DNA from 2 places in the Anoxybacillus sp. FSL W8-1294 genome. Region 1 is predicted to be linked to the other one. Evidence: a T-box and tRNA genes for the amino acid it is inferred to sense, from the RefSeq annotation. Region 1 holds a T-box; the other holds one or more tRNA genes.
What was found. The T-box of region 1 lies ahead of pheS (phenylalanine--tRNA ligase subunit alpha). A T-box ahead of a tRNA ligase gene usually reads a tRNA of that ligase, here a tRNA-Phe.
Positions count from the first base shown of each region.

Region 2: it has a tRNA-Phe gene. The T-box ahead of pheS (phenylalanine--tRNA ligase subunit alpha) is inferred to sense a tRNA for this amino acid. The anticodon was not compared.

Region 1 is NZ_CP150179.1:724,959-734,456, reverse strand. It holds gene NSQ23_RS03910 (ATP-binding protein) at 1-444, opposite strand, end outside; gene comX (competence pheromone ComX) at 448-603, opposite strand; gene NSQ23_RS03900 (polyprenyl synthetase family protein) at 625-1,515, opposite strand; gene NSQ23_RS03895 (hypothetical protein) at 1,640-2,230, opposite strand; gene pheT (phenylalanine--tRNA ligase subunit beta) at 2,288-4,702, opposite strand; gene pheS (phenylalanine--tRNA ligase subunit alpha) at 4,718-5,752, opposite strand; T-box leader at 5,803-6,038, opposite strand; gene NSQ23_RS03880 (RNA methyltransferase) at 6,096-6,848, opposite strand; gene msrA (peptide-methionine (S)-S-oxide reductase MsrA) at 6,845-7,369, opposite strand; gene NSQ23_RS03870 (IS110 family transposase) at 7,802-9,031, shown strand; gene sspI (small acid-soluble spore protein SspI) at 9,248-9,457, shown strand.
Region 2 is NZ_CP150179.1:527,580-537,077, forward strand. It holds rRNA gene NSQ23_RS02815 (23S ribosomal RNA) at 1-580, shown strand, start outside; rRNA gene rrf (5S ribosomal RNA) at 945-1,061, shown strand; tRNA gene NSQ23_RS02825 (tRNA-Asn) at 1,077-1,151, shown strand; tRNA gene NSQ23_RS02830 (tRNA-Ser) at 1,157-1,247, shown strand; tRNA gene NSQ23_RS02835 (tRNA-Glu) at 1,269-1,340, shown strand; tRNA gene NSQ23_RS02840 (tRNA-Val) at 1,356-1,431, shown strand; tRNA gene NSQ23_RS02845 (tRNA-Met) at 1,447-1,523, shown strand; tRNA gene NSQ23_RS02850 (tRNA-Asp) at 1,528-1,603, shown strand; tRNA gene NSQ23_RS02855 (tRNA-Phe) at 1,609-1,684, shown strand; tRNA gene NSQ23_RS02860 (tRNA-Thr) at 1,726-1,801, shown strand; tRNA gene NSQ23_RS02865 (tRNA-Lys) at 1,812-1,887, shown strand; tRNA gene NSQ23_RS02870 (tRNA-Leu) at 1,892-1,972, shown strand; tRNA gene NSQ23_RS02875 (tRNA-Gly) at 1,977-2,051, shown strand; tRNA gene NSQ23_RS02880 (tRNA-Leu) at 2,061-2,146, shown strand; tRNA gene NSQ23_RS02885 (tRNA-Arg) at 2,155-2,231, shown strand; tRNA gene NSQ23_RS02890 (tRNA-Pro) at 2,252-2,328, shown strand; tRNA gene NSQ23_RS02895 (tRNA-Ala) at 2,336-2,411, shown strand; tRNA gene NSQ23_RS02900 (tRNA-Met) at 2,424-2,497, shown strand; tRNA gene NSQ23_RS02905 (tRNA-Ile) at 2,506-2,582, shown strand; tRNA gene NSQ23_RS02910 (tRNA-Ser) at 2,596-2,688, shown strand; tRNA gene NSQ23_RS02915 (tRNA-Thr) at 2,717-2,789, shown strand; tRNA gene NSQ23_RS02920 (tRNA-His) at 2,798-2,873, shown strand; tRNA gene NSQ23_RS02925 (tRNA-Gly) at 3,050-3,120, shown strand; tRNA gene NSQ23_RS02930 (tRNA-Ile) at 3,126-3,199, shown strand; tRNA gene NSQ23_RS02935 (tRNA-Asn) at 3,219-3,293, shown strand; tRNA gene NSQ23_RS02940 (tRNA-Ser) at 3,297-3,388, shown strand; tRNA gene NSQ23_RS02945 (tRNA-Glu) at 3,400-3,471, shown strand; gene NSQ23_RS02950 (serine protease) at 3,567-4,223, opposite strand; gene NSQ23_RS02955 (cation diffusion facilitator family transporter) at 4,477-5,445, opposite strand; gene glgB (1,4-alpha-glucan branching enzyme) at 5,720-7,645, shown strand; gene NSQ23_RS02965 (glucose-1-phosphate adenylyltransferase) at 7,593-8,765, shown strand; gene NSQ23_RS02970 (sugar phosphate nucleotidyltransferase) at 8,753-9,498, shown strand, end outside.

The DNA.
Region 1 (9,498 bases):
AATAAGCACAGTCGCTGATTTACCATGCGGTCGCAACTGAAGCAAAAAAATGCTAAAACGGATGGTAAATAAAAAGAAGACCGTCGGTAAAAGGATGTAATATACCCATTGTGCAACCCCATGCGACTTCATATCCACTCTCAACGTTTGAACTTGATTCCATCGTTGAATGGTTATCGTTTTTGCTTGTTCGATGACGTGATATTTTTCGACAGTAAAGTGGGAGAGTGGATGTTTTCCATTTATCTTTAATACTCGGTCATTCGGTCGAATGCCATGTTGCTTCGCCCAGCCGAACTCGTAAACACCGCTTACAACAACATCACCATTTTTCTTTTCAACTACATCAATGCCGAACAAGGGGTACGTTACATTTAAAATGGTTAAATATACTGCCACAACAAAAGCACCAATGATTACGATAACTTCTCGGTTCATCGCCATGATTTATCTCCAATATCCAAGCGGTCTAGTCGATTCGCTAAACACCTTTATCACCGCTTTTACCTCTAACTCACTTAAACCGATCAGGCTCACCGTACCATTTTGTAATTTTTCGATGACTTCCGGATGTTCTACTAAAAAGCGAATGATTTGTTGCATCACAATCTCCCTCCAACATTCTCAAATAAATGTTTTCAGCGCAGATTTATACGCATCATCTACATCTAGTTTTTCGATTTCTTGCAAAGCCTTTTCCTTGTAAATCTGGCTCATCACTTTTGCATAGTAAAACGCTCCTTCCTGTTCCATTTGCTGAAGCGCTTTTTCTTTTTGGACATACATCCTATCGTAGTCTATATCGTTGTTGAAATACTGCTTCCATAAGTTATCGTTCTTGCTTTCTAGCATATACAAAATCGGAAGCGACTTTTTCTTTGCTTGAATATCAGCTTTTTTATCCCAGTTGTATAGCGCATCAAGATCATTGTCGATTTGTGCTGCAATACCGATGTAGCGAGCATATGTTTCAAGCGTTGCGATGTCCTCTTTTCCTGCTAATAATGCTCCGATTACACAAGCCATCGCAACAAGAGAGCCTGATTTTTTCTCTACCATTTTTATATATTCTGCTTCTGTTTGTACGTCACACGCCACATCGAGCTGTTGTCCGTGTACACTTTGCAACAAGCAAGACGTAACATATGACAGTGCCTTTAATTTTTTATTACTAGGAATCGGTACATTCGCAATCGCTTGCTGGCCAAGCAGCAAGAACCCGATCGCAATATGAAGAGGAATAGCTGTATCCTCGAAACGATCTTGATCGACTACATCATCAAGTAAATCGCCAGCAAGCACGATCAATTCAATAGCCGCTGCGATATATGTTGAGTGATTTCCTTGTGTCGAAAACAAGTCATAATGCAAGTAAGCCAACCGTCCAAACAACAAATCGCTCTCTTTCATATGTTGCTCGATTGCCATCAACATGTGTGCTTTCAGTTGCGGTTCCGACATAAATTGTTCCACGATTTCCTTTATTTTTTTCGCTATTTTTTCTTTTTCACTCATCCTATCGCACCTTACACAAATATTTACAAATAGGGAATGTTCGACAAGTTCAATAAAATTCCTTCCTGAAAAATAAAAAGACTTGTCGAAGATTGTGACAAGTCTTTTGCTTTGCTATCACTTACTACCCAATAGAACGATTAGCATTGCAATAAAACTCTATACTTGTTGAAATCGTATATGTTGCACCATTATAGGAATATTTTCCTGACACAGTAATGACATATGTGCGCCCACTGTCAATTAATTCCACACTATATCCTGTCTGTGTCCACGTCCCACTGCCGGATGCTTTTGAGGAAATCGATTTAACTCCCGAAAACAGTTGCCTTTTATGAACATCACTATACTGAGTTTCAAAAGTTCCTGTCACATACAAAGTTTGAACTGTTTGTCCAACTTGGATCGTGGTTGTTTTCGTCTTTGATGCAATCGATTGAGGAGTAACCGCCCCCGATTCTTTTATCCCTTTTTGATTCGAAGTTGCCAATGAATCTTTTCCTATGCCAAATAAAATTCCTCCAACAAGCATTACCGCTACTGCTATGTTTACAAATTGACGAATCATCTTAAAAATTCTTCCTTTCGTTTTAATAGTTTGATTATACTTCACTTTTTTTCCATTCTTCACCGCCAACTTATGTTGGAACCCCGCCTTCTTTTGGCGGTGTGCACGCCAATTTTGGCTGACTAGATAAAAAACGCCCCCACCCATCCGACAAGGACATAAAAACCCCCATCCAATGCCCGTGCATCAGATGGGGGTTTCGTTTTACCCACGCAATGTAGCGCCGAATTGTTGTTCGACCGCTTTGATGACTTGTTCGTGAACGTTTGTGACTTCTTCGTCCGTCAATGTCCGCTCTGGGTCATAGTAACGGAGCGAGAAGGCGATCGATTTTTTGCCTTCTGGAAGGCGATCGCCTTTGTAAACGTCGAAAATCGATACGTCTTTCAACAGTTCACCGCCTGCTTCAATAATTGCTCGCTCGAGGTCACCTGCTACAATATGCTCGTCAACGACAAGAGCAATGTCCCGCGTAATGGATGGGAAGCGTGGAATCGCTGTATAGCGAATGTCATCTACTTCCTCTTTTAATAACGCTTCAAGATCTAGCTCAAATACATATGTTTCTTTTAAATCAAATTGTTTTTGCACGTTCGGATGTAGCTGACCGACAAAACCGATTGTCTTATGATCTAATAAAATTTCTGCTGTACGCCCTGGATGAAGGTGCTCGCGTTTTGCTTGCTTGTATGCAATGCGGTTCTCTAATCCTAGCAACGCAAACAAGCCATCTACAATGCCTTTGACAACATAAAAATCAACTGCTTTTTTCTCTCCTTGCCATAAATGAGCGTGCCATACACCTGTCAAAACGCCTGCGAGACGCTCTTTTTCGCTCGGCAGTTCATGTTCACCGTTAGCTAAGTATACCGAGCCGATTTCGTATAATGCTACGTTTTCGACTTGGCGGGCGCGGTTATAGCTTGCTGCTTCCAATAAGTGCGGCACTAAGCTTTGGCGCAAGACGCTGCGCTCTTCGCTCATCGGAAGAGCAAGACGGATCGGTTGCGCCGTTTCAAGCGCAAACATCGTCGCTTTTGCTTCGTTTGTGAGCGAGTACGTAATCGCTTGGAATAATCCCGCATCTTCTAAATAACGGCGCACGTGGCGACGCTTTGCTTGATATGGTGTGAGTTTCCCTGGCTTTGCTTCCCCGATCGGCAATGTCGCTGGCAAATGGTCGTATCCGTATAAACGCGCTACTTCTTCGATGATGTCTTCTTCAATTGTAATATCTGCACGACGTGACGGAATAGTAATCATAAACGTGCCGTCATGTTCCGTAAATGTAAATTGCAAGTTCGTTAAAATGCCTGCGACTTCTTCTTTCGTAATTGTTGTGCCAAGCACGCGATTGATACGATCTAACGTAATCGTAACGACGACTTCTTTTTTTGTCAGTGTGTTGACTTCCACAACGCCGCCAACGACTTCTCCGCCAGCATATTCCGCCATCAACGCCGCTGCACGATCAAGCGCTTCTTTCGTGCGCGCAGGATCAATGCCTTTTTCAAACCGTGTGCTCGACTCACTGCGCAATCCATGATCTTTGACCGCTTGGCGAATCGTCGCTCCGTTAAAATATGCTGCTTCAATAAATACGTTTACTGTTTCATCACATACTTCCGAATTGGCACCGCCCATCACACCAGCTAAAGCGACAGGCTCTTTCCCGTTCGTAATGACAAGATGATCTTCTGTCAACGTGCGCTCTACATCATCAAGCGTCACGATTGTTTCACCGGCTTTTGCACGGCGAACGACAATTTCGTTTGAGCCGAGGCGATCGTAGTCAAACGCATGAAGCGGCTGACCGTATTCAAGTAAAATGTAGTTCGTAATATCGACGACATTGTTGTGCGGTCGAATGCCAGCCGCCATTAAACGCGCTTGCATCCAAAGCGGCGATGGGCCAATTTTTACGTTTTTCACGATGCGCCCTGCATATAAAGGATTATCTTCTTGTGCATCGACGCGAACAGAAATATAATCATGAACATTTTCATTGTTTTCGTGAAGTTCGATGGTCGGAAGCTTCACGCTTCTTCCTAAAATCGCTGCCACTTCATAAGCGACGCCAATCATGCTTAAACAATCGGCACGGTTTGGTGTTAAACTAAGTTCTAACACTTCGTCATCCAAGTAAAGGAGTTGTAGCGCATCCGCTCCGACCGGTGCATCGCTTGGGAAAACGAAAATGCCGTCGGCGTATTCTTTCGGCACTAATTTTGACTCCACGCCAAGCTCTTGCAACGAACAAATCATGCCGTTCGATTCTTCACCGCGCAGTTTTGCGCGTTTAATTTTAAAGTTGCCAGGCAATACGGCACCAACTTTAGCAACGGCAACCTTTTGTCCTTTTGCGACGTTCGGTGCCCCGCAAATAATTTGCACTGGCTCCCCTTCCCCGATATCGACTAAACATTTGCTTAATTTATCAGCGTTCGGATGTTGTTCGCGCTCAATTACATGTCCGATGACAACACCTTGTATTCCTTTATTGCGCACCTCAACGCTTTCTACTTCAATCCCTGCTTTCGTAATGCGGTCGGCTAATTGTTTTGCCGTAATGCCTGTTAAATCCACATATTCCTGTAGCCATTTATATGAAACGAACATCGCCAACCCCTCCTTTTACACCCGACGAAATTGTTGCAAGAAACGAAGATCGTTTTGGTAAAAATGGCGAATATCATCAATGCCATATTTGAGCATTGCGATACGCTCTGGACCCATACCAAACGCAAAGCCTGTATATTTTTTCGAATCAAATCCTGCCATTTCAAGTACGTTCGGATGGACCATCCCTGCCCCTAAAATTTCAATCCAACCTGTTCCTTTACATACGTTACAGCCGTGCCCGCCGCAATTAAAACATGATACGTCGACTTCAACAGACGGTTCGGTAAATGGGAAGAAGCTTGGTCGGAAGCGAATGTCGCGATCTTCGCCAAACATTTTGCGGGCAAATTCACGCAACGTTCCTTTTAAGTCGCTCATGCGAATGTTTTCGTCCACCACGAGCCCTTCAATTTGCGTAAATTGATGGGAATGCGTTGCATCGTCGTTGTCACGGCGGTACACTTTTCCCGGACAAATGATTTTTACCGGACCGCGCCCTTGATGTTTTTCCATTGTGCGCGCTTGCACCGGAGACGTATGTGTACGTAATAAAATTTCCTCTGTAATATAAAATGAATCTTGCATATCGCGCGCCGGATGACCTTTTGGCAAATTGAGCGCTTCAAAGTTGTAGTAATCTTGCTCTACTTCTGGACCTTCAGCAATCGTATATCCCATGCCGATAAACAAATCTTCAATTTCTTCAATAACGAGCGTGAGCGGATGATGATTGCCGCGTCTGATCGGGCGACCCGGAAGTGTCACATCAATCGCTTCAGATGCCAATTTTTTCTCTACTTCTTCTTGTTCAAGCGTTGCTTGCTTTGCTTCAAGTGCTGTTTGAATCGCTTCGCGCACGTCGTTGACAAGCGCTCCCATGAGCGGGCGCTCTTCAGGCGACAATGCCCCCATCCCGCGCAGCACTTCTGTAATGGGGCTTTTTTTTCCAAGATACGCCACACGTACGTCATTGAGCGCTTTTAAATCGTTTGCTTGTTCAATTTTTTCAAGCGCTTCTTGTTGAAGCTGTTGTAACCGCTCCTTCATATGGAAATCCCTCCTTGTTATGTATAAAAAATAAAAAACTCGCCCCTTAAGTAAGGGACGAGTGCACTCGCGGTACCACCCTTGTTAGCTATGTCGTTCGCATAGCTCACTTCATTCAGATAACGGTTTACACCGGAACGCCTTTACATTTTGCATGCGCAAAATGGTCCAAGCGCCAACTCCCGAGGTGAATTCACTTGCTTCCACCATAAAAACGCTCGCAGTCTATGGCGTTTTCTCCCTGAATGGCGATCGGCAAGCTACTCTTCTCGATCATCGTTTTTTGTATGATGAAATTCTTCATTTATTATAAGCAAATGGGGAATAACGTGCAAGGTTGCGTTTATTTTTTCTGTAAATGGTAAAGTAAAATCCCTGTTGCAACGGCTACGTTTAACGATTCTGCCTTCCCATAAATCGGCACATATAAGTTGGCAGTTGTTTGCTGTAGCCACTTATCGTTCACACCGCTTCCTTCGTTTCCAACGATTAATGCAAACGATGACGAAGGAGATACAGATCGATAGTCTACTCCGTTTTGAAGCGATGTTCCATAAATCGGAATATGCCTGTTTTGAAAATGGGCGATCCATTGTCCAATATCTCCTTTTATCACAGGGAAATGAAACAACGAACCTTGTGTTGCACGAATCACTTTTGCGTTATATATATCGACGCTTCCTTCTCCGACGACAACAGCGTCTATTCCAGCAGCATCTGCCGTGCGAATGATCGTCCCTACATTCCCAGGATCTTGTACGGCGTCAATGAACAATGCCGTTTGTATATCATCCACGTTCCAATGCATTTGTTTACATACCGCTGCAATGCCTTGCGGTGTTTCTGTATCGCTAATCGCTTTGATCACTTCATCGGTCACGATCGTCATCGGAATATGAGAAATATTCCAACTAGCTGGGATGACCGCATGCTCCGCAACAATCAGTTCTTCGATATGAACACCACTTTTGACCGCCTCTTCTACTAAATGAAATCCTTCAATGAGAAACAGCCCGGTTTTGTCGCGTCCTTTTTTCGTTAAAAGCTTTTTCCATTGCTTCACTCGTTCATTTTTTGGCGATTCAATTCGTTTCACTCGTTTTTCCCCCAATGTTTCGCAATAAATTCATCGCGTCCAGATGCCGCTCGGTCTTCTTTATAATGTTTCGGATTTTTCTTATGGTAATTTTGATGATAGTCTTCTGCTGGATAAAACGTTGTCGCCGGTAAAATTTCTGTCACGATCGGCTTGGAAAAACGACCGCTTTCTTCTAGTTGTTTTTTCGATTGCTCCGCTAATGTTTTTTGTCGCTCATTATGATAAAAAATCGCAGTTCGATATTGTGGACCACGATCATGAAATTGTCCACCGTCATCCGTTGGATCAATTTGACACCAATACAACTCTAACAATTTTTCATACGGAAATACATCGGGATCAAACGTAATTTGTACCGCTTCATAATGTCCTGTCGTTCCTGTTTTCACTTGTTCATACGTCGGATGTTCCACATGACCGCCTGTGTATCCGGAAACAATGCCATAAATGCCGTCAAGTTCTTCAAACGGAGTGACCATGCACCAAAAACATCCGCCCGCAAATGTTGCTTTTTCCATTTCCCTCTCTCCTCGTATAGTATGTTTAGAAAGATTTTTAAATCGAATTTCCAGTTGGATATGCTCCTTGACAATCGCATATGTGTAAGTGATTTGCCCACGGGGGAGGGGCGCGCCCCTCCCCCGTGGATGGCACTACATCGGGGTTGGACTTTTCGCGATGTTCTTGGATAATGGTCTTAGGATCATCGGGGACACTCTTCTCTCTCCTGTAGCTTTGACTACTTAGAAAGTCTGTCTCCCCGGCTCCTGTTCGGACTTCTAACCCGCAGGCTGTTCCCGTTGGTTTCCCATGCTGGAAGGAGCAGCTTCCAGGCAGCCCATGGCCCAACGTGAGTTCTCATATGCGAGGGTGACTGGTCAACAGGCGCGGTCCGGGGGCATCCCGAAGAGTCCCAACCCCACGATCCTACTACGATTGGAGGTGATCTCATGAAACTCTACGTCGGGATTGACGTGAGCTCAACGGACTTATACACGTGTATCATGGATCAAGAAGGAAACACGTGCGCCCAATTCAAGGTGGACAATCATCTCCTTGGCGCGACCTTCCTTCGCGATCAAATCCTCCTGTGGGCCAACAAGCGCCAACCATCCGAAATTCTCATCGGGATGGAAGCCACTTCGGTCTACAGCTGGCATCCAGCGATGTTTTTCCACCAACAGGAGGAGCTGAAGTCTTGGAATGTCAAGGTGTTTACCATCAATCCAAAGCTCATTCGCAAATTTAAAGAAGCGTACACTGACTTGGATAAAACGGACGGCATCGATGCGTGGATCATCGCCGATCGGCTTCGCTTTGGCCGTTTGAAAGTGACAGCTGTCATGCAAGAACAGTTTATCGCCCTTCAACGGCTCACGCGCATGCGCTATCATCTCGTCCATCAGCTGACTCGGGAAAAGCAGTACTTCCTCCAACACTTGTTTTACAAGTGCAGTTCCTTTACCCAAGAGGTGGACAGCTCCGTGTTCGGACATGCCATCTTAGAGCTTCTTCTCGAGTCGTTTAGCTTAGACGAAATCAGTCAGATGGACGTGCAACAGCTCGCTGACTTCTTGCGCCAAAAAGGACGCAATCGCTTTGCCGATCCGGAATGCATCGCCAAGTCCATTCAAAAGGCGGCTCGTTCGTCGTATCGGCTTTCCAAATGTGTCGAGGATTCCATCGACTTGCTTTTAGGGCTATCAATTCAATCCATCCGTAGCCTTCAAGCGCAAATTAAAGAGCTAGATAAAGCGATTACTCGCCATTTGGAAGGCATCCCAAATACGTTACAAACGATTCCCGGCATTGGTCCGGTCTACGCCGCTGGCATCTTAGCCGAAATTGGACAAATCGAGCGCTTTGACAACCAAGCCGCCTTAGCAAAGTATGCAGGTTTGACTTGGTCTAAGCACCAGTCCGGTCGGTTCCAAGCCGAGGAGACTTCCCTCATTCGTTCCGGCAATCGCTATCTCCGTTACTACCTAGTGGAGGCTGCCAACTCGGTACAACGGCATGATGCGTCGTTTCGCACCTATTACCGGAAGAAGTATGAGGAAGTACCAAAGCACCAACACAAACGAGCCCTCGTCCTCACCGCTCGAAAACTCGTGCGTGTGATCGATGCGCTGCTACGCAACGGTCAAATCTACACGCCAAGAAAGGGGGAAGATCGATAGGGGTATCGATCTAACTGATTTTGCATTAAAACCCAGTTAATGACATAAGACAAGACTGGGCTTCTTAAGTATTGCCTTTTTTCGGGTCATCGGACAATCGAATTTCCAATTTCGATGATTTTTCACCTTGACATATTACCGCAGGACTTTTATGAATAGTAGTTATCATTATAGCAAAAACTACTTACGCAATACATAAAGAATGGAGTGAGTCAAATGGACTTTAACTTACGTGGTGCCGTCATGGCAAACGTTGCAAACAGCTCAAAAGACCAGCTTCAACATACGATCGTTGATGCGATTCAACAAGGTGAAGAAAAATATTTACCTGGTCTTGGTGTCTTATTCGAAGCACTATGGAATCACGCGACAGAAGAACAAAAACAATCGATGCTTGAAACATTAGAAAAAGCAGTAAAAAAATAGCCTTCGCATTGAAGGCTATTTTTATCGTAAAATAAAACGTT
Region 2 (9,498 bases), 200 kb from region 1:
GAGTGTAAAGGCAGAAGGGAGCTTGACTGCGAGACCTACAAGTCGAGCAGGGACGAAAGTCGGGCTTAGTGATCCGGTGGTTCCGAATGGAAGGGCCATCGCTCAACGGATAAAAGCTACCCCGGGGATAACAGGCTTATCTCCCCCAAGAGTCCACATCGACGGGGAGGTTTGGCACCTCGATGTCGGCTCATCGCATCCTGGGGCTGTAGTCGGTCCCAAGGGTTGGGCTGTTCGCCCATTAAAGCGGTACGCGAGCTGGGTTCAGAACGTCGTGAGACAGTTCGGTCCCTATCCGTCGCGGGCGTAGGAAATTTGAGAGGAGCTGTCCTTAGTACGAGAGGACCGGGATGGACGCACCGCTGGTGTACCAGTTGTCCCGCCAGGGGCACAGCTGGGTAGCTATGTGCGGAAGGGATAAGCGCTGAAAGCATCTAAGCGTGAAGCCCCCCTCAAGATGAGATTTCCCATCGCGTCAAGCGAGTAAGATCCCTTGAAGATGACAAGGTAGATAGGTCCGAGGTGGAAGCGTGGCGACACGTGCAGCTGACGGATACTAATCGATCGAGGACTTAACTAAACACACACGAAAAGCGGAGGCGACTGTCCAGCCACGAAGAACGCGAAAGGCCTGCGAGGAGGCTGTTGCCGCCACAGCAGGACTGAAGCGGTTCGAGGGGCTAGGAGCCGCAGCTAGACATCAAGAAAAGCTGAGAACGGTCCTTGGCGAAGCCAAGGAAACGTCCGACGGAGCCGAGAGCTTTTGACGAAGACGTGCGTGCACGTCGAACGGAAAAAGCGAAAGGCGTAGGAGGATGTTAGTTCGAAGCTAGACATCACGAAAAGCGAAGGCGACTGTTCTGTTATCTAGTTTTGAAGGAATAAAAAAATGCTTGACAACAAAAAATATTCCGTTATAATAACATTTGTCTAAAGCATTATTGCTCGGTGACGATGGCGGAGAGGTCACACCCGTTCCCATCCCGAACACGGAAGTTAAGCTCTCCAGCGCCGATGGTAGTTGGCGGGACACCGCCTGCGAGAGTAGGACGTTGCCGGGCAAAACAATATGTTATTCCGCAGTAGCTCAGTGGTAGAGCACTCGGCTGTTAACCGAGCGGTCGTAGGTTCGAATCCTACCTGCGGAGCCATTTACGGAGAGCTGTCCGAGTGGTCGAAGGAGCACGATTGGAAATCGTGTAGACGCGATGAGCGTCTCAAGGGTTCGAATCCCTTGCTCTCCGCCAGCCACTTTGGAAATAATATATGGCCCGTTGGTCAAGTGGTTAAGACACCGCCCTTTCACGGCGGTAACACGGGTTCGAATCCCGTACGGGTCATCTTTTATCTTTTATGGAGGATTAGCTCAGCTGGGAGAGCACTTGCCTTACAAGCAAGGGGTCGGCGGTTCGATCCCGTCATCCTCCACCATGTATGAACAATCATCGCGGGGTGGAGCAGCCAGGTAGCTCGTCGGGCTCATAACCCGAAGGTCGCAGGTTCAAATCCTGCCCCCGCAACCAAATTGGTCCCGTAGTGTAGTGGTTAACATGCCTGCCTGTCACGCAGGAGATCGCGGGTTCGAGTCCCGTCGGGACCGCCATGTATGGCTCGGTAGCTCAGTCGGTAGAGCAAAGGACTGAAAATCCTTGTGTCGGCGGTTCGATTCCGTCCCGAGCCACCATTTTGAATAATGTCGGCTTCATTTAAATATATATATAATATGCCGGCTTAGCTCAATTGGTAGAGCAACTGACTTGTAATCAGTAGGTTGCGGGTTCAAGTCCTGCAGCCGGCACCAGATTGTTTTTGAGCCATTAGCTCAGCAGGTAGAGCATCTGACTTTTAATCAGAGGGTCGGAGGTTCGAGTCCTCCATGGCTCACCATGATGCGGGTGTGGCGGAATTGGCAGACGCACCAGACTTAGGATCTGGCGCCTCTGGCGTGGGGGTTCAAGTCCCTCCACCCGCATAATGCGGAAGTAGTTCAGTGGTAGAACACCACCTTGCCAAGGTGGGGGTCGCGGGTTCGAGTCCCGTCTTCCGCTCCAATATGCCATGCCGGGGTGGCGGAATTGGCAGACGCACAGGACTTAAAATCCTGCGGTAGGTGACTACCGTGCCGGTTCGAGTCCGGCCCTCGGCACTTTATATGCGCCCGTAGCTCAATTGGATAGAGCATCTGACTACGGATCAGAAGGTTAGGGGTTCGAATCCTCTCGGGCGCGCCATGTTTATATCATTATGAGGACGGGAAGTAGCTCAGCTTGGTAGAGCACATGGTTTGGGACCATGGGGTCGCAGGTTCGAATCCTGTCTTCCCGACCATTTTCAAGGGGCCTTAGCTCAGCTGGGAGAGCGCCTGCTTTGCACGCAGGAGGTCATCGGTTCGATCCCGATAGGCTCCACCATATATTTATAATGGCGGCGTAGCTCAGCTGGCTAGAGCGTACGGTTCATACCCGTAAGGTCGGGGGTTCGATTCCCTCCGCCGCTACTAGCTTAGGACCTTTAGCTCAGCTGGTTAGAGCAGACGGCTCATAACCGTCCGGTCGTAGGTTCGAGTCCTACAAGGTCCACCATGTTATATTATACGGAGGAGTACCCAAGTCTGGCTGAAGGGGTCGGTCTTGAAAACCGAGAGGCGTCGAAAGGCGCGCGGGGGTTCGAATCCCTCCTCCTCCGCCATATACAGTTTCATATCGCTTTATATTATGCCGGCTTAGCTCAATTGGTAGAGCAACTGACTTGTAATCAGTAGGTTGCGGGTTCAAGTCCTGCAGCCGGCATCATTGTGGCGGCTATGGCGAAGTGGTTAACGCACCAGATTGTGGCTCTGGCATTCGTGGGTTCGATTCCCACTAGTCGCCCCATAACATTTGCAAATTCAAATATGCGGGTGTAGTTTAGTGGTAAAACCTCAGCCACGAGCGACGCTTCGTCGAGTAAACCACGAGTTGCCTCGACGCATCCATCATCTTTGAATATGCTAGTAGAGGAAGAGGCATGACTGAGCGTGATGAGTGTTGCTTATTATAAAATTCGACGTGCGGGTGTAGTTTAGTGGTAAAACCTCAGCCTTCCAAGCTGATGTCGTGGGTTCGATTCCCATCACCCGCTTACATGGGCCTATAGCTCAGCTGGTTAGAGCGCACGCCTGATAAGCGTGAGGTCGGTGGTTCAAGTCCACTTAGGCCCATTATAATCTTTATTTTCGTTCCGCAGTAGCTCAGTGGTAGAGCACTCGGCTGTTAACCGAGCGGTCGTAGGTTCGAATCCTACCTGCGGAGCCATTTGGAGAAGTACCCAAGTGGCTGAAGGGGACGGTTTGCTAAACCGTTAGGTCGCGTTTTGCGGCGCGCGGGTTCAAATCCCGCCTTCTCCGCCATTGCCACATATGGCCCGTTGGTCAAGTGGTTAAGACACCGCCCTTTCACGGCGGTAACACGGGTTCGAATCCCGTACGGGTCACTAGAAAAAGGGACATCTCTTAAGAAGAGATGTCCCTTTTGAATTATTTGGCTCCATAATATTTGGTGCTGGTTTTTACTCACCAACACCAAATATTATAGAGCCTTAATGACTGGCCCTCCGCTATTTCCGTGTGTAGCTGCAGCGTCAATTTGAATGACAGGGCTCCCTTGTTCAGTTTTTTTAGAAGCGGCAGAGATATGACCAGTGTTCATTGAGGAAACGAGTGAGGAATCAGGAGATAATAAATCGGAATCAGCAGCAGCAGGATAACCGATCACCCAAATGTTGTCTTGATTTTGTACGTCATCAGAATTTCCTAGTTTTAATGTAGGAAAATTTTTCCTTTCTATTTTTAATACAGCAACATCTTTTCCTTCGTTAATCGGTGCGCCATAGCTTTTAATTTCTCCATCGAGTACATCTCCACCAGGTAGTATTACTTTCAATCCTCTTTTGATGTCTACATATTGCGTATAATCAATCATATAATCGTATGCTGCGTTCACGTCTACTTGAAAATAATCGGCAATTCCTTGAACCATTTGTTTAAAAGCGGCGTACGCGATTTGTTCATCATCCATTTTAGAAAATTCGACAACGTGAGCGTTCGTCACGATATAACCATTTGAACTAATAATCGCACCAGAGCCGGATCCACCTATAATGGTTTGATTATTCATTTGTTGCAAGTAGTTTGAGACAGCTGGATTATCATCTACGAAGTCCCACTTGACGATGGCGTAGTCCACAATTCTGACAACAGCTGGTTTTGAATATTCAGCCAGCTTTTGAGCCTTGGTAATGTGAGAAGTATCTGGTTTGATATTCAGTAAGAAAAAGAACTAATCACTAATGCCATTAATAGAACGCTTAAAGAAATTGCAATCATTGCTCTCCTCATATTCCATTCCCCCTGTATAAGTGATGAAAAGCCTCATTTTAACGAACTCATATATTGTATTCATCTATAAAGTTATTAGAACATAAAAAAAGAAAAAAACGCTACTCAACATGAGCAACGTCTTCTCCACTCATATCCATTTTATTTTTCCTCTCTAAAAATTTCTTGCCATACTCGCCATGTTGATGAATCGATGGGTGCTCAACTTGAACGGTGACGTGGGAAAGATTGTATCGTTCCTTTAACATTTCATTGATCGCCAAAATGACGCAAAATGGCTGGATGCGTTCATGAATGAGAACGTGTGCAGTTAAAGAATAATGATCGGTGGAAATAGACCAAATATGCAATTCATGTACATCTTCGACTCCTTCAACAGATAAAATATCCGCGCGAATGCGTTCGATATCAAATTCGTCCGGGACTGCGTCCATTAAAATAAAATACGACTCTCGAACAATTTTTGCCCCACCTACGAAGATAATGGTACCGATAACGACGCTGATGAGGGGATCAAATACATATAGACCTGTAAAGTAAATTAAAATAGCTGAAATGATAACACCGATGGAACTTAGTAAATCACCAATAAAGTGCCATAAAGCGCTTTTTACATTTAAATTTTCTTCTTCTTTCATGCTCCGGCTTAAAACGATTGTTAACACAAGATTAACGATAAATCCGATTGTTGCGATCGTTAACATGAAGGAAAATTGAATGGTTTCGGGATGAATGAAACGACGGATTCCTTCGATAAAAATCCCCACCGCAATAACGACAAGTGCAAGCCCATTCAAAAATGAGGCGATAATTTCAAATCGTAAATAACCAAATGTAAATTTTTTATTTGGCGGACGAGAAGCTAAATAAAGAGCAATCATACTTAACCCTAATGCAATCACATCGGACGCCATGTGTGCTGAGTCTGACAATAAAGCAAGGGAATTTGATAAAATGCCCCCTATGACTTCCACAATCGTGAAAAAAGCGGTTAATAATAATGTCGTCCAAAGTGCTTTTTTTGATGTTGTCTGCACTTTTACATGCGGTAAATGATGAAAATCGTACATATAAACGCCCCCTCATTATTTATAATAAATATAAAAAAATATAAAAAACAATTACTATAAAATATTCTATATAATTATCATTTGATAATCAAACGACAATTTTATGGACGTTCGTATTGATTTTTCATTTCGCCACATTTAGCATGTGATTTGTTGAACATTGTCGAAAAATATCTTAATTTTCTTACAGGAATTTTACATGGCGTAGTGTAATATATCAGTACGGAGTGATTTTGTATTCCTTTAGGAAAGGAAGGATGAACATTTGTTAACGATGAGTCCAACCGATTTGCAGTTGCATTTATTTCACGAAGGAACGTTTTATGAAAGCTATCATTTATTCGGTGCACATCTTGTGAAACGAGACGGGAGAACGGAAACGCGTTTTTGTGTATGGGCCCCACATGCCAAAAAAGTTCGGCTTGTTGGGACATTTAACGATTGGAACGGAGAGGAATATGAATTAACAAAAATAAACGATCAAGGAGTATGGATGATTGTTGTTCCAGAAAATTTAGAAGGATATTTATATAAATACGAAATTATAACAAAAGATGGACGTACTCTTCTTAAAGCAGATCCATATGCTTTTTATGCTGAAGAACGCCCCCATACAGCCTCTATTGTATATCAGTTGAATGGATACAAATGGAACGATCAAGCGTGGCAAAGAAAAAAGAAGCGAAAGCCTATTTATAAGCAACCGATGTTTATTTATGAAGTTCATTTCGGAACGTGGAAAAAGAAAGAAGATGGGCAATGTTACACATATGCGGAGATGGCAGATGAGTTAATTCCTTATGTTGTTGAGCATGGATTTACTCATATTGAACTGTTACCGCTTGTTGAGCATCCGCTTGATCGTTCATGGGGATATCAAGGAACGGGTTACTATGCTGCAACGAGTCGCTATGGGACGCCCCACGATCTTATGTATTTTATCGATCGCTGTCATCAAGAAGGAATCGGTGTTATTTTAGATTGGGTTCCGGGACATTTTTGTAAAGATGCGCATGGGCTATATATGTTTGATGGCGAACCAACGTATGAATATGTGAATATGCAAGATCGGGAAAATATTGTTTGGGGAACAGCTAATTTCGATTTAGGGAAGCCGGAAGTGCACAGCTTTTTAATTTCGAATGCTTTGTTTTGGTTACAATACTATCATATTGACGGTTTTCGTGTAGATGCGGTGGCGAATATGCTTTATTGGCCAAATAGTGACGTATTACATCCAAATCCATATGCCATTTCATTTTTAAAAAAGTTAAACGAAGTTGTCTTTGCTTTTGATCCAAACGTATTAATGATTGCAGAGGATTCAACTGATTGGCCGAAAGTAACAGCACCGACGTACGACGGTGGATTAGGATTTAACTACAAATGGAATATGGGCTGGATGAATGATGTACTAACTTATATGGAAACGGGCATGAGTGAACGAAAACATATGCATCACAAAATGACATTTTCTCTACTTTATGCTTATACGGAAAACTTTATTTTACCTTTATCTCATGACGAAGTGGTACACGGAAAAAAATCGTTGTTGAATAAGATGCCCGGCGATTATTGGGATAAATTCGCCCAACTTCGCTTGCTTTACGGCTATTTTATAACTCATCCAGGAAAAAAACTATTATTTATGGGTGGAGAGTTCGGACAGTTTGATGAGTGGAAAGATTTAGAACAACTCGACTGGGTGCTATTTGATTTTGATATGCATCGAAAAATGGATGATTACGTGAAATCCCTCACGTATTTTTATAAAAAACAAAAAGCACTATACGAATATGATCATGATCCAAATGGGTTTGAATGGATTGATGTGAACAACGCTGAACAAAGTATTTTTTCTTTTATTCGGCGCGGAAAAAAAGAGGAAGATACGCTAATTGTTGTTTGTAACTTTACAAATGTTGTATATGACAATTACAAAATTGGTGTGCCATTTCTGACATCATATCGAGAAGTATTCAACAGCGATGATGTGATGTACGGTGGTGCGGGACATATAAACAAAAAGCCACTTAAGGCATGTGAAGAATCATATCACGGAAAGCCGTACCACATTCGAATGACGATTCCGCCGTATGCTATCACTATTTTACGACCTACAAGAAAAAGAGAAGGGAAGGGAAACCATGGTACGAAAAAAGTGCGTCGCTATGCTACTCGCGGGGGGGCAAGGGAGTAGATTAAGCTCATTAACAAAAAATGTAGCTAAACCGGCTGTTCCGTTTGGAGGAAAGTATCGTATTATTGATTTTACACTAAGCAATTGTGCCAATTCTGGTATTGATACAGTTGGGGTACTCACTCAATATCAGCCGTTGGAGCTAAATACGTATATTGGGATTGGAAGTGCATGGGACTTGGATCGGAAAAACGGAGGGGTAACGGTTCTCCCCCCATATGCTGAATCGTCGGAAATGAGATGGTATAAAGGGACAGCAAATGCGATTTATCAAAACTTAAACTATTTAAAGCAGTATGATCCGGAGTATGTGCTCATTCTTTCTGGCGATCATATTTACAAAATGAATTATGCAGATATGTTGCAATATCATATTGAAAAGAAGGCAGATGTGACGATTTCTGTTATTGAAGTACCGTGGGAAGAAGCGAGCCGTTTTGGAATTATGAATACAAATGAAGAGATGGAAATTGTCGAATTTGAAGAAAAGCCAGCACATCCGAAAAATAATTTAGCTTCGATGGGCATTTACATTTTTAAATGGTCGATTTTGAAAGAATATTTGGAAATGGATAATCGAAATGATCGCTCAAGTCATGATTTTGGCAAAGATATTATTCCTTTGTTAATTGATGAAAAAAAGCGACTCGTTGCTTATCCATTTAAAGGATATTGGAAAGATGTCGGAACGGTAAAAAGTTTATGGGAAGCAAATATGGACTTACTAGAAGATACCCCAGCGTTAAATTTATTTGATCATACGTGGCGTATTTATTCAGTGAATCCGAATGAACCGCCACAATATATTGCTCCGTATGCGCATGTGAAAGAGTCTTTAGTGAATGAAGGATGCATTGTTGAGGGGAATGTGGAGCATTCTGTTTTGTTTCAAGGGGTGTATGTTGCACAAGGTGCAACAGTAAAAGATTGCGTTGTTATGCCTAATGCTGTAATTGGTAAAAATGTATATATTGAAAAAGCGATTGTTCCACCAAACATGGAAATTCCCGATGGAACGTTCATTTGTGCCGATCAATTTGACGGGGAAGTTATTCTTGTGACAGAGGAGCTTTTGGGACATTTTTCAGAGAGAGAGGATGAGAAAGCGTGGGAAAATTAATGCTCGGGGTTATTGATGCAACGACATATAAGCGTGAAATGAATGATTTGACGCTTCAACGTTCTATTGCCGCTGTTCCGTTCGCTGGGCGCTATCGATTAATCGATTTTGTTTTATCAAATATGGTTAATTCAGGGATTGAAAGTGTCGCTATTTTCCCAAAATATCAATATCGTTCGTTAATGGATCATTTAGGTTCGGGTAAAAATTGGGATTTGAATCGAAAACGCGATGGCTTATTCTTTTTTCCTTCAACAGATCTCCCGATTTCTCATATTGGATCATTTCAACATTTCCAGCAACATATCGATTATTTTTTGCGAAGTACACAAAAGTACGCTCTCATTTGCAATAGTTATACAGTATGTAACATCGATTATGAAGAAGTGCTGCGACGCCACATCATGAACGAGTGCGATATTACTCGTATATGTCATCATGGTCAATCCCTCGACATGTTTATTTTAGAAACATCGTTGTTACTCGATTTGATCGCTAACCAACAAAGAAATCATTATCAAAGTATTGTTGATGTTGTCAATGATCAAACAAATGGATTAACAGTATGTGATTATGAATATGATGGGTATGTTGCGGTCATTGATAGTATCGAACGTTATTTTCATCATAGTTTAGAACTTCTTCAACCAGATGTGTGGAAACAATTGTTCTTAAAAGGAAGACCGATTTATACAAAAGTAAAAGACGAACCACCGACAAAATATACATCGCA